Regions from separate parts of the Nocardia sp. NPDC058244 genome, predicted to be linked through region 1. Evidence: riboswitches for the same ligand, from Rfam matches in the RefSeq annotation. Region 1 holds a riboswitch; each other region holds the start of a gene.
The links. A riboswitch is a leader RNA that binds a small molecule or an ion and turns the genes downstream of it on or off. The one in region 1 is predicted to bind S-adenosylmethionine.

Region 1 (4,286 bases):
CGTCGAGTAGGCCGAATCGAACCGACCCGGTTCGGGCAGCGACACGATGCCGTCGGCGACGGCGCGATCGAGAATCTTTCCCATGACCCCGGTGAGCCCGATGGCCGTGGCGTAACCGACCTCCGCGGACCACGGGCGCCGGTGCTCCTCACGCAGTGGCAGCTCGGCGGCGGGCCCGGTGAAGGTCCGGGCCGCCCATGCCACGATCGCGTCGTCGATCGGGAAATGCCAGGCGCGCTCGTCGAAGAGCTCTTTCGCCCGCTGCCTACGACGATCGTTCTCGGCGTAGTAGGCCTGACGTTCTTCCGCATCCATCACCCGAAACTAACAGCGCGCCAGCACATCCGGCGGTCGATGACCGTTGATGGACCGGCGCGCTGCGGGTTTCAGCTCAGGGCGTGGTCGAGGTCGCCGAGGAGGTCTTCGATGTCCTCGAGGCCGACCGAGATGCGGACCACGCCGTCGGACAGGCCGATCGACGCGCGACCCTCGGGGCCCATCGCGCGGTGGGTGGTGGTGGCAGGGTGGGTGATCAGGGTCTTCGCGTCGCCGAGGTTGTTGGAGATGTCGATGATGCGCAGGCGGTTGAGGACCTCGAAGGCGCGCTTCTTGCCGTCGTCGCCTGCCAGCTCGAAGGTGACGACGGTGCCGCCGCCGGACATCTGCGCGGTGGCCAGGGCGTGCTGCGGATGCGATTCCAGGAAGGGGTATTTCACCCAGTTCACGGACTTGTTCGTCTCCAGGAACTTGGCGACCTTCAGCGCGGATTCGGTGGACTGGCGCACGCGCAGCGGCATGGTCTCCAGGCCCTTGAGCAGGGTCCAGGCGTTGAACGGGCTCAGCGCGGGGCCGGTGTGGCGCATCAGGTTCTTCACCGGGCCGTCGATGTAGTCCTGGGCGCCGAGGATGGCGCCGCCGAGCACGCGGCCCTGGCCGTCGATGTGCTTGGTGCCGGAGTAGACGACCACGTCGGCGCCGAGTTCGAAGCCGCGCTGCAGCAGCGGGGTGGCGAAGACGTTGTCCAGCACCACCTTCGCGCCCGCGGCGTGCGCGAGCTCGGTGACCTTGCGGACGTCCACCAGGGTCTGCATCGGGTTGGCCGGGGTCTCGAAGAACACGGCCTGGGTGGGCACCGAGAGCGCCTGCTCCCACTGCTCGAGGTCGTCACCGTCGACGAAGACGGTCTCCACGCCCCAGCGCGGCAGGATCTCGTTGCACACCACGAAGCAGGAGCCGAACAGGCTGCGGGCGGCGACGAGGCGGTCGCCCGCCTTCAGCAGCGCGCCCAGCGCCGTGAACACCGCGGACATGCCGGACGCGGTCGCGAACGCGGCCTCGGCGCCGTCGAGCAGCCGGATGCGCTCCTCGAACATGGCCACGGTGGGGTTGCCGTAGCGGGAGTAGACGAAGTGCTCGACCTCGCCGGTGAACGACGCCTCGGCGGCCTCGGCGCTCTCGTAGACGAAGCCCGAGGTCAGGTAGAGCGCCTCGGAGGTCTCCTCGAAGCCGGAGCGGCGCAGCCCGCCGCGGACGCCGAGGGTGGCCGGGCCGACGCCCTCGGGCAGTGGCTTGTCGAACGAACCACCGGTGATCATGCGTTTCTCCTTATGCCTGACGCCACGGCAGGCCGACCGCGCGCCAGCCGACGCTGCCGCGCTGCCCGAACGCGTCGGGGCCGCCCTCGAAACCGTCCAGCACGTTGTAGGACGGGGTGAAGCCCGCCGCGGTCGCCACCGTCGCCGCGCCGATGGAGCGCTGACCGGAGCGACACAGGAACACCACGGGCGCGTCGTCCGGCCGCCCGGCCAGCGCCTGCTCGAGCTGCGCGCCGAAGTTCGGATTGCGGGTTCCGGTGCCGTCGACCCACTCGATGAAGTGGGCCGGGCGCTCGATCGAGCTGGTGTCGGGGATGCCGATCTGTGCCCACTCGCCTTCGGTGCGCACGTCGACCAGCACCGCGTCGGGGTGCTCGGTCAGGATCTCCCACGCCTTCTCAGGGGTGATGTCGCCGGCGTAAGTCATGTCGAACCTCCTGCGTGAATCCGCTCTTGCCGTGCCGGTTCTCCGGGCACACGGCCAGGTCGTCACCCGGAGCACCCCACCGCGGAGGAGGGTTGCCGACCAGCGAGCCGGGGCTTGGCGCTGGTACTCATGACCTTGCGATCTGAGATTGCCCCGGCGGAGGTCACCGTGTCAAACAGTTCTACGGGGTGCAGACCAGCCAGTTGCCATCCACCCTGGTCAGGTTCCAGGTGCTGGTGGACGACGTGTCGCCGATCCGCACGGTGGCGTCGATCTTGGCCCGGTCGCCGTTCACCGTCGCCTTGTCGAAACCCTTCTTGTCGATCGTCACTTCCGATTTCGGGCCACCGAGCCGTTCCGACAGGCCCGACTTCTCCTCGTCGAAGCCGGGGCAGGCGACACCGGGCGGCGGACGCAGCTCACTGCGCGAGCGCGCGTCGATATAGTTGGTGACGGCGGCCGCGAGCCGGTCGGCCTCTGTGACATTTTTCTCAGCGGGCGAGAGCAGCCCGCCGAGCACGATGCCGACGAGCACGATCACCGCGATCACCGCGGCCGCGACGAACGGGACGATGGAACGCTTGTCGGTCTGATCCACCACGATGGGCTGGTCTTCCGAGCCTGTCTGCTCCTCGTTCATGCTGTAATCCTGACAGACCAGGTGCGGGCAACCACACCGCACGCCGGGTGGCCACAACGCCGCAGATAGAATCGCCAGAATGCGGTGTGCCGCCGATCTCGAAGGCGGCTGCCAGCAGCCGGATCGTCAACTTAGCCTAAGCTAAATTGACGCCGTCAACAGTTCTCGACCAAAGGGTGCGCGTAGAAAATGACCGAACAGAGTGCAGCGACCCGCCCGCTCCGCATTGCGATCGTGGGCGCAGGACCGGCCGGTATCTACGCCGCCGACGCATTGATGAAGTCCGATGCCGATGTCAGCATCGACCTCTACGAGCGCATGCCCGCGCCCTTCGGCCTGATCCGCTACGGCGTCGCGCCCGACCACCCGCGCATCAAGGGCATCATCACCGCCCTGCACAAGGTCCTCGACAAGGACCAGGTGCGCCTGCTCGGCAACATCGACTACGGCACCGACATCACCCTCGACGACCTGCGCCAGTTCTACGACGCGGTCATCTTCTCCACCGGCGCCAACGCCGACCGCGCCCTGCCCATCCCGGGCATCGACCTCGACGGCTCCTACGGTGCCGCCGACTTCGTGTCCTGGTACGACGGGCACCCCGACGTGCCGCGTTCGTGGCCGCTGGAGGCGGAGAAGGTCGCCGTACTCGGTGTCGGCAACGTCGCCCTCGATGTGGCCCGTGTGCTGGCCAAGACCGGTGACGAGCTGCTGCCGACGGAGATCCCGCCGAACGTCTACAAGGGCCTCAAGGCCAACAAGGCCGTCGAGGTCCACGTCTTCGGCCGTCGTGGTCCCGCCCAGGCCAAGTTCACCCCGCTCGAGCTGCGCGAGCTCGACCACTCGCCGACGATCGAGGTCATCGTCGACCCGGAGGACATCGACTACGACGAGGGCTCCGAGGCCGCGCGCCGTAACTCCAAGCAGGTCGACATGGTCGCCAACACCCTCGAGCAGTGGGCGATCCGCGATCAGGGCAACCGCCCGCACAAGCTGTTCCTGCACTTCTTCGAGTCCCCGGCCGAGGTCATCGGTGAGGACGGCAAGGTGGTCGGTCTCAAGACCGAGCGCACCCAGCTCGACGGCACCGGCAACGTCAAGGGCACCGGCGAGTTCAAGCAGTGGGACGTGCAGGCCATCTACCGCGCCGTCGGCTACCTGTCGCAGAACATCACCCAGCTGCCGTTCGACGACCAGGCGGGCACCGTGCCGAACGAGGCCGGTCGCGTGATCTCCGACGAGACCGCCGAGGGCGACGCCCGCTTCATGCCCGCCACCTACGTGACCGGCTGGATCAAGCGCGGCCCGGTCGGCCTCATCGGCCACACCAAGGGCGACGCCAACGAGACCATCGCCTGCCTGCTCGACGACGCCAAGGACTTCGCCCCGGCGCCGCAGCCCGAGCTGGACGCGGTCACCACGTTCCTCGAGAGCAAGGGCATCCCGTTCACCACCTGGGCGGGCTGGTACCGCCTCGACGCCCACGAGCGCGCCCTCGGCGAGCCCGAAGGCCGTGAGCGGGTCAAGGTCGTGGAGCGCGAGGACATGCTGCGCGCCTCCGAGCCGAACAAGGTCTAGCCACGGACGTCGGGCCCGAACTGTTCCATTCCGCCGAACTCGAGGC
Region 2 (4,286 bases), on a different contig from region 1:
GTCCACGGATCCTCGTCGCCCTGGGGGCGATTGGTGAAGCGGTGGTCGAGCTCGCCCTCGGTGCGGTAGGTCAGGTGCGCGATGCGCCGGGCCAGGCCCATGCCGGTCATCGGCGCGCGGCCGGTGCCGTGGTAATCGCCGTCCTGCCAGTCGGGGTCGGCCTTGATGACGGCCATCTGGGTGGTCTGGGTACCGATCTGGTCGGCGGTGGCGCGGGCGCCGACGGCCAGCACCAGCGCGGCCGCGGCCCGTCCCGGCTGTCCGACAATCCACTCCAGCACCCGCATGCCGCCCATCGACCCGCCGACGACGGCGGCCAGCCGCTCGATCCCGAACAGATCGAGCAGCCGCGCCTCGGCGGTGACCTGGTCACGAATGGTCAGGTCGGGAAAGCGGGAACCCCACGGCGCGCCGTCGGGCGCGAGCGAGGACGGTCCGGTGCTGCCCTTGCAGCCGCCGAGCACGTTCGTCGCGATCACACACCACTCGTCGGTGTCGATCGGCGCGCCGGGGCCGACCATGCCCTCCCACCAGCCGGGCTGGGCGTTGTCGGCGCTGGCGATGACGTGCGAGTCGCCGGTGAGGGCGTGCTCGACGAGCACCACGTTGTCGAGCGTGGGCGAGAGCTCACCCCAGCGCTGCACCGCCAGCCGCACATCGGGGACGACGGCGCCGTTCTCCAGCGCCACCTCCCCGATGGCGACCACGCCGAGTCGCCCGTCCGGCGGTGGCAGCAGGGCCACCCCGGTTGCGGGACGGGCGATCGGCGATTCGGTGCTCACAGTCACGTGTTCGCCGCCGCGAAACCGGCGCGCAGATCCGCCAGGATGTCGTCGATTCCCTCGATGCCCACGGCGAGCCGGACCAGCCCCGGAGTGACGCCGGAAGCCAGCTGCTCCTCGGGCGTCAGCTGCGAGTGCGTGGTGGACGCCGGGTGAATCACGAGAGAACGCACATCACCGATGTTAGCGACATGGCTGTGGAGGCTGAGCGCGTCCACGAACTTCTTGCCCGCGTCGACACCGCCGCGCAGCTCGAACGCGACGATCGCGCCCGCGCCCTTGGGCGCCAGCTGCTTGGCCCGCGCGTGCCACGGCGAGGTCTCCAGACCCGCGTAGTGGACGGCCTCGACGCCCGGCTGCTCGGCGACGAACTTCGCCACGGCCTCGGCGTTGGCCACGTGCCGCTCGACCCGCAGGCTCAGCGTCTCGATGCCCTGGGCGATGAGGAACGCGTTGAACGGCGACACCGCAGCGCCCAGGTCGCGCAGCAACTGCACGCGGGCCTTGAGCGCGAACGCGGGCGCGCCCAGGTCGGCGAATACCGCGCCGTGGTAGCTGGGGTCGGGCTCGGTGAAACCGGGGAAGCGGGCGTTGCCGTCGGCGTCACGCACGGTCCAATCGAAGGTGCCGCCGTCGACGATCACGCCGGCCACCGCGGCGCCGTGGCCGCCCAGGTACTTGGTCGCCGAGTGCACGACGATGTCGGCGCCGTGGGCCAGCGGCTGGATCAGGTACGGGGTCGCGACGGTGTTGTCGACGATCAGCGGGATGCCCGCCTTGTGCGCGATCTCGGCGATGCCGGGGATGTCGAACACGGCGCTGCTGGGGTTGGCGATGGTCTCGCCGTAGAACGCCTTGGTGTTGGGCCGGATGGCGGCCTGCCACTGCGCCAGGTCGTCGGGATCCTCGACGAAGGAGACCTCGATGCCGAGCTTGGGCAGCGAGTAGTGGAACAGGTTGTACGTGCCGCCGTAGAGGTGCGGGCTGGACACGATGTGGTCGCCCGCGTTGGCGAGGTTCAGGATCGCGAAGGTCTCGGCGGCCTGGCCCGAGGCCAGCAGCAGCGCCGCGACGCCACCCTCGAGCGCGGCGACGCGCTGCTCGACCGCGTCCTGGGTGGGGTTCATGATCCGGGTGTAGATGTTGCCCGGCTCGGCGAGCCCGAACAGCGCGGCGGCGTGATCGGTGTCGCGGAAGGTGTAGGAGGTGGTCTGGTAGATCGGCAGCGCCCGCGCGTTGGTGGCCGCGTCGGGGGCCTGGCCCGCGTGGATCTGCTTGGTCTCGAAGGACCAGTTCTCGGGCAGGGCAGAGTCGGTCATGAAAAGCTCCAGGGTTGTTCGCCGGGGTATCGCGTCAGATGGGTTGGATCGACGGACAACAACACATGGGGGCCTCCTGCGATGCGCGCTTGCTCCCGGCCTTCGGGAGCCCGGTCATCACCCGGAGCACCCCACCGCAGCTGGAGGGTTGCCGACCAGCGAGCCGGGGCTTGGCGCTGGTACTCATGACCTTGCCGTCATGTTAACCGGCCGTTGCGTCCGCGCGGAAACTTCCCCCGGTTTCGTCGCCTGGATCACTCCGCCGCCGGTGTGCCGAGCCCTGGCGTGTCGGCCTCGGGCCGGGCGCCGCAGATGCGGCGGAGCTCGTGGTAGGCGCGCAGGATGGCGGCCTTGGTGACCTGCGCGGCGGCCTCCGGCGTCGCGCTCAGCAGCCCGTCCTCGACCGCGGCGATCGAGAGGTGGCACAGCATCTGCCAGGTGCCCGCCACCAGCCGGACCGAGAAGTCGTCGGGCGTGGTGGACATCCGCTCGGCCAGCTGGGCGCAGACCGCGACGTTCTTCTTCTCGGCGTACTCGAGCGCGCGCGCGTTCACGGCCTGGCTGGACCGCATGATCCGCTGCATCTGCAGGAACTGGCGCAGGAACCGCACGCCGTCGGCGTCGGCCTCGGAATCGACGACCTGCAGGTAGGCGCCGCACAGCGCGCCGAGTTCGTCGCCGGTGCGCGGCTGCTCGCCCAGCGCCTCGGCCACGGTGAGCCCGAAATCGTCGATCGGGGCGAGCACGATGTCTTCCTTCATCGGGAAGTACCGGTTGACCGTGCGCGGGGAGACGTCGGCACCCGCGGCGATCTGCTCGACCGTCGTGGCGTCGAATCCCTGCGCGTCGCACAGGCTCAGCCCGATCTCGACGATGGCGGCCCTGGTCTGGCGCTTCTTGCGCTCGCGCAGGCCGGTCGGGGCGTGGCGGGCCGCGAGCGGGCCTGCCGGTTCGGTCATCCGGTCGCCGGTGATCGGAGTGGTCGAGTCCAGCATCTCTCCAGCCTACCGTCCCGCCCGATTCGTCTGTCTTTTCACGACAAATGGCGCAGTCAGACATTTTGCTCTTGACGCCAATTGTCCCACGGTGCCAGGATTGAGCGCGAGCCTTCGAGTGACTAGGAGTCCGTGGTGACCGGCATCGAGACAGCAGCGAAACAGACTGATCCGCAATCGAATTCGAGACGCTGGTGGGCGCTGGCCGTGCTCGCCTCCGCGCAACTGATGGTGATCCTCGACGCCACCGTCGTGACGATCGCGCTCCCGTTCGCCCAGAAAGACCTCGGCATCAGCGAGGGCGACAAACAGTGGGCGCTCACCGCCTACACGCTGATCTTCGGCGGCCTGCTGCTGCTCGGCGGCCGGATGGCCGACTATCTCGGGCGCAGGCGGATCTTCCTGATCGGCCTGGTCGGGTTCGCCGCCGCGTCGGCCCTGGCCGGACTCGCCCAGGACGGGTTGCAGCTGTTCCTCGGCCGCGGTCTGCAGGGCGCGTTCGCCGCGCTGCTCGCGCCCTCGGCGCTGTCGCTGCTGTCGGTGACGTTCACCGACGTGAAGGAGCGGGCCCGCGCGTTCGCGGTGTTCGCCGGCATCTCGGCAGGCGGGGTCGCGTTCGGGCTGATCGTGGGCGGAGCGCTCACCGAGTACGTGTCGTGGCGCTGGACGCTGCTGATGAACACCCCGGTCGCGATCGTCGCGCTGCTCGGCGCGCTGGCGGTCATCGTGCGCGATGTGCCCGCGCCGCGCCTCGGCGGTTACGACCTGCCCGGCGCCGTCACGGTGACGCTCGGGCTGGTGTCGATCGTCTACGGATTCAGCCGGGCCGCCGAGGACGGCTGGCTCGCCGGCAGCACGCTCGGCCTGCTCGGGGTGGGCTTCGCGCTGCTGATCGCCTTCGTCGTCATCGAGGCGCGGTCGTCGAATCCGCTCCTGCCGCTGCGGATTCCGGGGGAGGTCAACCGGGGTGGCGCGCTGCTGGCCGCGCTGCTCATCCCGATCGCCATGTTCGCGATGTTCCTGTTCCTGAGCTTCTACTACCAGAACACGCTCGGCTACTCGCCCCTGAAAGCGGGCGTCGCGTTCCTGCCGTTCCCGGTGGGCATCGCGGTCTCGGCCGGCGTCACCAGCGCGCTGATGCCCAAGCTCGGCCCGCGTCCGCTGATGGTCGTCGGCGCGCTGCTCGGCAC
Region 3 (4,286 bases), on a different contig from region 1:
CGGTTCACCGTGCTCCGCTCGGCCGCCCACCCGGCGCCCGGCTGGACCGGCAAGGCCGCCGCCTGCGCCCGGCTCGCCGCCCGCACCGACGCGGCGGCCCTGGTCTTCGTCGACGCCGACGTCCGGCTCGCCCCGTCCGCCGTCGCCGCGTCGGTCACCGAATTGCGCAGGCGCGGAGCCGGTCTGGTGTCGGCCTGGCCGGTGCAGGAGTCGGCCTCGACCACCGAGCGGCTGGTCCAGCCGCTGCTGGCGTGGGCGTGGGCGTCGACGCTGCCGGTCGGTCCGGCCAATCACAGTCTGCGCCCGTCGACCGCGGTGGCGTGCGGGCAGTTCCTCGCCGTCGACGCCGCGGCCTATCGTGCCGGTGGCGGGCACGCGGCCGTCGCCGCCAGCGCCACCGAGGATCTCGATCTGGCCAGGGCGCTGCGCCGGGCCGGGCATCGCACCGCCCTGGTCGCGGCGGGACCCAGCGCGAGCACCCGGATGTACACCGGCGCGGCCGAACTCACCGACGGCTACACCCGCTGGCTGTGGTCGGCCTACGGCGGCCGGGTCGACGCGGGCGCCGCGGTGGGCGCCCTGGCGGCCCTGGCCTACTGGATTCCCCCGCTGGCGGCGCTGTGCGGCCGCGGCCGGGTCCGCCGCGCCGGGCTGCTCGGCTACCTCGCCGCCGTGGCGGGCCGCCTCGCCGCCCGCGCCACCGAGACCCGCCGGGCACCCACCCGCACCGACCTCACCTCCGCGATCGCCCACCCGCTGGGCGTCGCGCACTACCTGGCGCTGTGGACCCGCTCGCACTATCGCCACCGCACCGGCACCCTGCGCTGGAAGCAGCGCCCCCTCGTCGCCCCGGAGACCGTCAGCGCACAGCAGGCCTGAGCTCAGCGGTCGACGATCCGGAACGCGAACTCGCGCCCCCTCCCCTGCCCCATCGCCAGGGTCAGCCACAGCCGCATCACGCCGTCGACGACCTCGTGATTGCCGTCGCCGGCGAAGACCGGCCGCAGCCCGACCGCGGCGACTAGATCCTCGACCGCATTGCGGTCCGCGGCCGCGCACGAAAAGAACAGGTCGGCGGGCGCACCGTCGAACGTCGGGTCGGCGAAGGCCTCCGCGCCCAGGCTGTTGAACGCCCGCGCGTATCGGGCCGTCGGCGCGTGCTCGGCGAAGGTGGCTGCCGCGTTGGCCGGTCCGGCGCCGAAGCCGTTGGTGGCGTCGAGCACCAGCTTGCCGTCGAGCGCGGCCGCGTGTTCGCGAGCGAAGCCGTCGACGGCCTCGGCCGGAATCGCCACCAGCACGACCGCGCTGTCGGTGAGCGCCTCGGCGACCCCGACCCGCCCGTCACCCGGCGTGCGCGACCCGTAGACGACCCGCCGTCCCGCCGCGGCGAGCGCCGTCCCCACCGCTGTACCGACCCGACCCGTTCCGATGACTGCGATCGTCGCAGTGCTGCTGTCCATGCCGAGAACGGTAGGCGCACACCACCGATCGGCGCTTCTTCGTTCCTGACCGGGTGACGCGGCTCAGGGGACCTCGGTGATGCCGACGGTCGGGAAGAAGAAGCAGGAGCGGCCCGCGTTGTCGGTGGTGCCGAAGACGGCGGCCAGGACGGTGCCCCGGCCGGTGTCGACCGGGACCGCACGGACGCCGCCGACCGGGATGGCGGCGAAGAGGAAGTCGCGGATGGCTGTTTCGGCGATCGGGCGTAGTTCGACCGGGACCTCGGGCGGGACCAGGGCGCGCACCACGTCGGCGATCGAGCCCATCGAGGCCATTCCGCCGCGGCCGGTGCTGATGTTGAGCCAGGCCACCTGCATGCCGGAGGTCGCGGTGGCGGCGGTGTCCGGCGACAGGCCGTAGGGCAGGAAGGTGAACATCGTCTGCCCCGACTTCACGGCGGTGAGGTCGAGGCCGGGGATCTGCACGGCGTTCGCGGGCCACGGTCCGGGCACCGCGCCCGCCACGGCGGGCACGAGGCCGAGGCCGTCGCCGCCGCAGTTCGCGGCGACCGTCGGGTAGAGGAACGGCTGGATGCCCAGCGCTTCGAGCGTGTCGACGACGGTCCGGTACGCGCCGAGCAGGTCGCCGGGGCCCGCGGTCCGCACGGCGGGCGCATCCCTGGTTACCGTCGCTGGCGCGGCCGCCGCGGTGGGCGCGGCCAGCAGCAGCGCGGCGGCGCAGGCCGCCAGCGTGGTCAGGGTGGTGCAACGACGCGGCTCGGTCACGACGCACTCCTCATCGACGCGGAGACATCCGACGCTACGCCGGTATCCGGTGGAATCCCCGCAGGTGAGGCGCACCGATTCGTCGGCGCGTCGCGGGCAGTGTGCACCAGCGCCGTCCCGGTTCCAAGCTCTGCGCTCACGCTGATCCTTACCGTTGTGAAGTATCGCGGCAGTGCCACATGCTGATTCGGTACCGGCCCCTGTGGCCGGTCACAACCATCCAGAGCGACCGAGAGACCTGGCTCCACGACGTCGCAGCAACCCGCCCGTTCCGGGTGTGGGTGCTTCCGCCGGGTTCGATGGAGGAGCACGAGTGGCGAGGTCTGCTGTCGCATGAAGTTTCTGTTGTTCACGCTGGTGACGCGGGTCCCCGACCCGATCACCGGCATCGTCCCCGAGACGCGGGACCGCTTGCGCGAGGTGGTCGACCAGGCCCGGCTGGCCGAGGAGCTCGGCTACGACGGTTTCGCCGTCGGCGAGCGCCACGAGGACCCGTTCCTCTCCGCCGCTCCCCCGGTGCTGTTGAGCCACCTGGCCGCCGTCACCTCCCGGATCACGCTGTTCACCGCCGTGACCACGCTGAGCCTGCTCGACCCGGTCCGCGCGTTCGAGGACTACGCGACGCTGGACAACCTGGCGGGCGGGCGCCTGGAGCTGATCATCGGCAAGGGCAACGGCGCCGCGCAGGCGCAGCTGTTCCACGTCACCACCGCCGACCAGTGGGACCGCAATCGCGAAGGATACGAACTGTTCCGGGCCCTGTGGGCCAGCGACGAGGTGACCTGGTCGGGCCGGTTCCGCCCGTCGCTGACCGCGGCGAAGGCGCTGCCGCGCCCGTGGCAGCCACGCCTGCGGATCTGGCACGGCAGCGCGACCAGCCGCGAATCGGTGGAACTGGCCGCGCGCCACGGTGATCCGCTGTTCTCGGCGAATGTCACCAACCCGATCGAGCCGTACGCCGAACTGGTGCGCCACTATCGGGAGCAGTGGGCCGAGCACGGCCACGACCCCGCCGACGCGCTCGTCGGCGCGGGCACCGCGGGCTTCCACGTCGCCCCCACCTCGCAGCAGGCCAGAGCGGTCTACACGCCGCTGTTCGAGGCCCGCCGCGCACTGGCCCGCAAGCTGGGCCTGCCCGTCGTTTTCGACACCATCGACGACTTCCTCGCCCGCAGCTCCGCGCTCGTCGGGAGCCCGCAGGAAGTGATCGACAAGGTCGGCCGCTATCACGAGCAGTTCGGCCACGAGGTGATCCACCTCTCCGCCGAACGCGACGGCCGCACCGACCCCGACTACCTGGGCAGCCTCGAGCTGTTCCAGGCCGAGGTGGCGCCCGAACTGCGCCGCCGTATTCCCAGCCGTCCCCTGGCCGCAGGCCGCGAATTCTCTGGAGTCACCCCGTGATCGGTCCCCGTCATCGTCTCGCCGCCGTCGCCGGCGTCCTGGCTGTCGCCACCTCCGTGGTCGCGTGCGGCAGCGACACCGGCGGCCCGGGTGGGCAGGCCGGTCCGCCCCAGCCCGGCGGCACCCTGCGCTACGGGCTGTCGCAGGCGCCGACGTGCTCGGATCCGGCCCAGGCCGGCTCGAACCAGACCATCTACGTCGCCCGTCAGATCGTCGACTCGCTCACCGATCAGGACCCCAAGACCGGCGCGATCACCCCGTGGCTGGCCAAGAGCTGGGAGGTCAGTCCCGACGCCAAGGTGTTCACCTTCAAGCTCGCAGACGGCGTCACCTTCAGCGACGGCTCCCCGCTGACCGCGGATTCGGTGCGCGACACCTTCGACGCGATCATCAAGCTCGGTGGCGCGAAGGCGCCGCTGGGCGCGAGCTACCTGACCAACTACGTCGGCACCACGGCGGTCGACAAGCTCACCGCCCGGGTCGAGTTCAGCCAGCCCAACGCCCAGTTCCTGCAGGCGTCCTCGACGCCGCAGCTCGGCATCCTCGGCCAGGCGACCAATGCCAAACCGGCCGAGGCCCGTTGCGCGGGCGACAACATCGGCAGCGGTCCGTTCACCTACGCCGCCTACAAGCAGGACGTCTCGGTGACGCTGGCCA

Region 2: linked by a shared signal. The riboswitch ahead of ACFVW6_RS23600 (bifunctional o-acetylhomoserine/o-acetylserine sulfhydrylase) and the one ahead of ACFVW6_RS02160 (rhodanese-like domain-containing protein) in region 1 are both predicted to bind S-adenosylmethionine.
Region 3: linked by a shared signal. The riboswitch ahead of ACFVW6_RS31615 (LLM class flavin-dependent oxidoreductase) and the one ahead of ACFVW6_RS02160 (rhodanese-like domain-containing protein) in region 1 are both predicted to bind S-adenosylmethionine.

The regions. Positions count from the first base shown of each region.
Region 1 covers NZ_JBHVWX010000001.1:461,568-465,853, reverse strand. The annotation lists gene ACFVW6_RS02170 (hypothetical protein) at 1-315, opposite strand, end outside; gene ACFVW6_RS02165 (O-succinylhomoserine sulfhydrylase) at 387-1,595, opposite strand; gene ACFVW6_RS02160 (rhodanese-like domain-containing protein) at 1,606-2,022, opposite strand; SAM riboswitch class IV at 2,040-2,157, opposite strand; gene ACFVW6_RS02155 (hypothetical protein) at 2,204-2,662, opposite strand; gene ACFVW6_RS02150 (FAD-dependent oxidoreductase) at 2,852-4,240, shown strand.
Region 2 covers NZ_JBHVWX010000007.1:303,224-307,509, forward strand. The annotation lists gene ACFVW6_RS23595 (homoserine O-acetyltransferase) at 1-788, opposite strand, end outside; gene ACFVW6_RS23600 (bifunctional o-acetylhomoserine/o-acetylserine sulfhydrylase) at 785-2,101, opposite strand; SAM riboswitch class IV at 2,182-2,292, opposite strand; gene ACFVW6_RS23605 (TetR family transcriptional regulator) at 2,356-3,096, opposite strand; gene ACFVW6_RS23610 (MFS transporter) at 3,232-4,286, shown strand, end outside.
Region 3 covers NZ_JBHVWX010000012.1:144,032-148,317, reverse strand. The annotation lists gene ACFVW6_RS31630 (glycosyltransferase) at 1-879, shown strand, start outside; partial or broken gene ACFVW6_RS31625 (NADPH-dependent F420 reductase) at 882-1,490, opposite strand; gene ACFVW6_RS31620 (hypothetical protein) at 1,524-2,225, opposite strand; SAM riboswitch class I at 2,439-2,531, shown strand; gene ACFVW6_RS31615 (LLM class flavin-dependent oxidoreductase) at 2,559-3,629, shown strand; gene ACFVW6_RS31610 (ABC transporter substrate-binding protein) at 3,626-4,286, shown strand, end outside.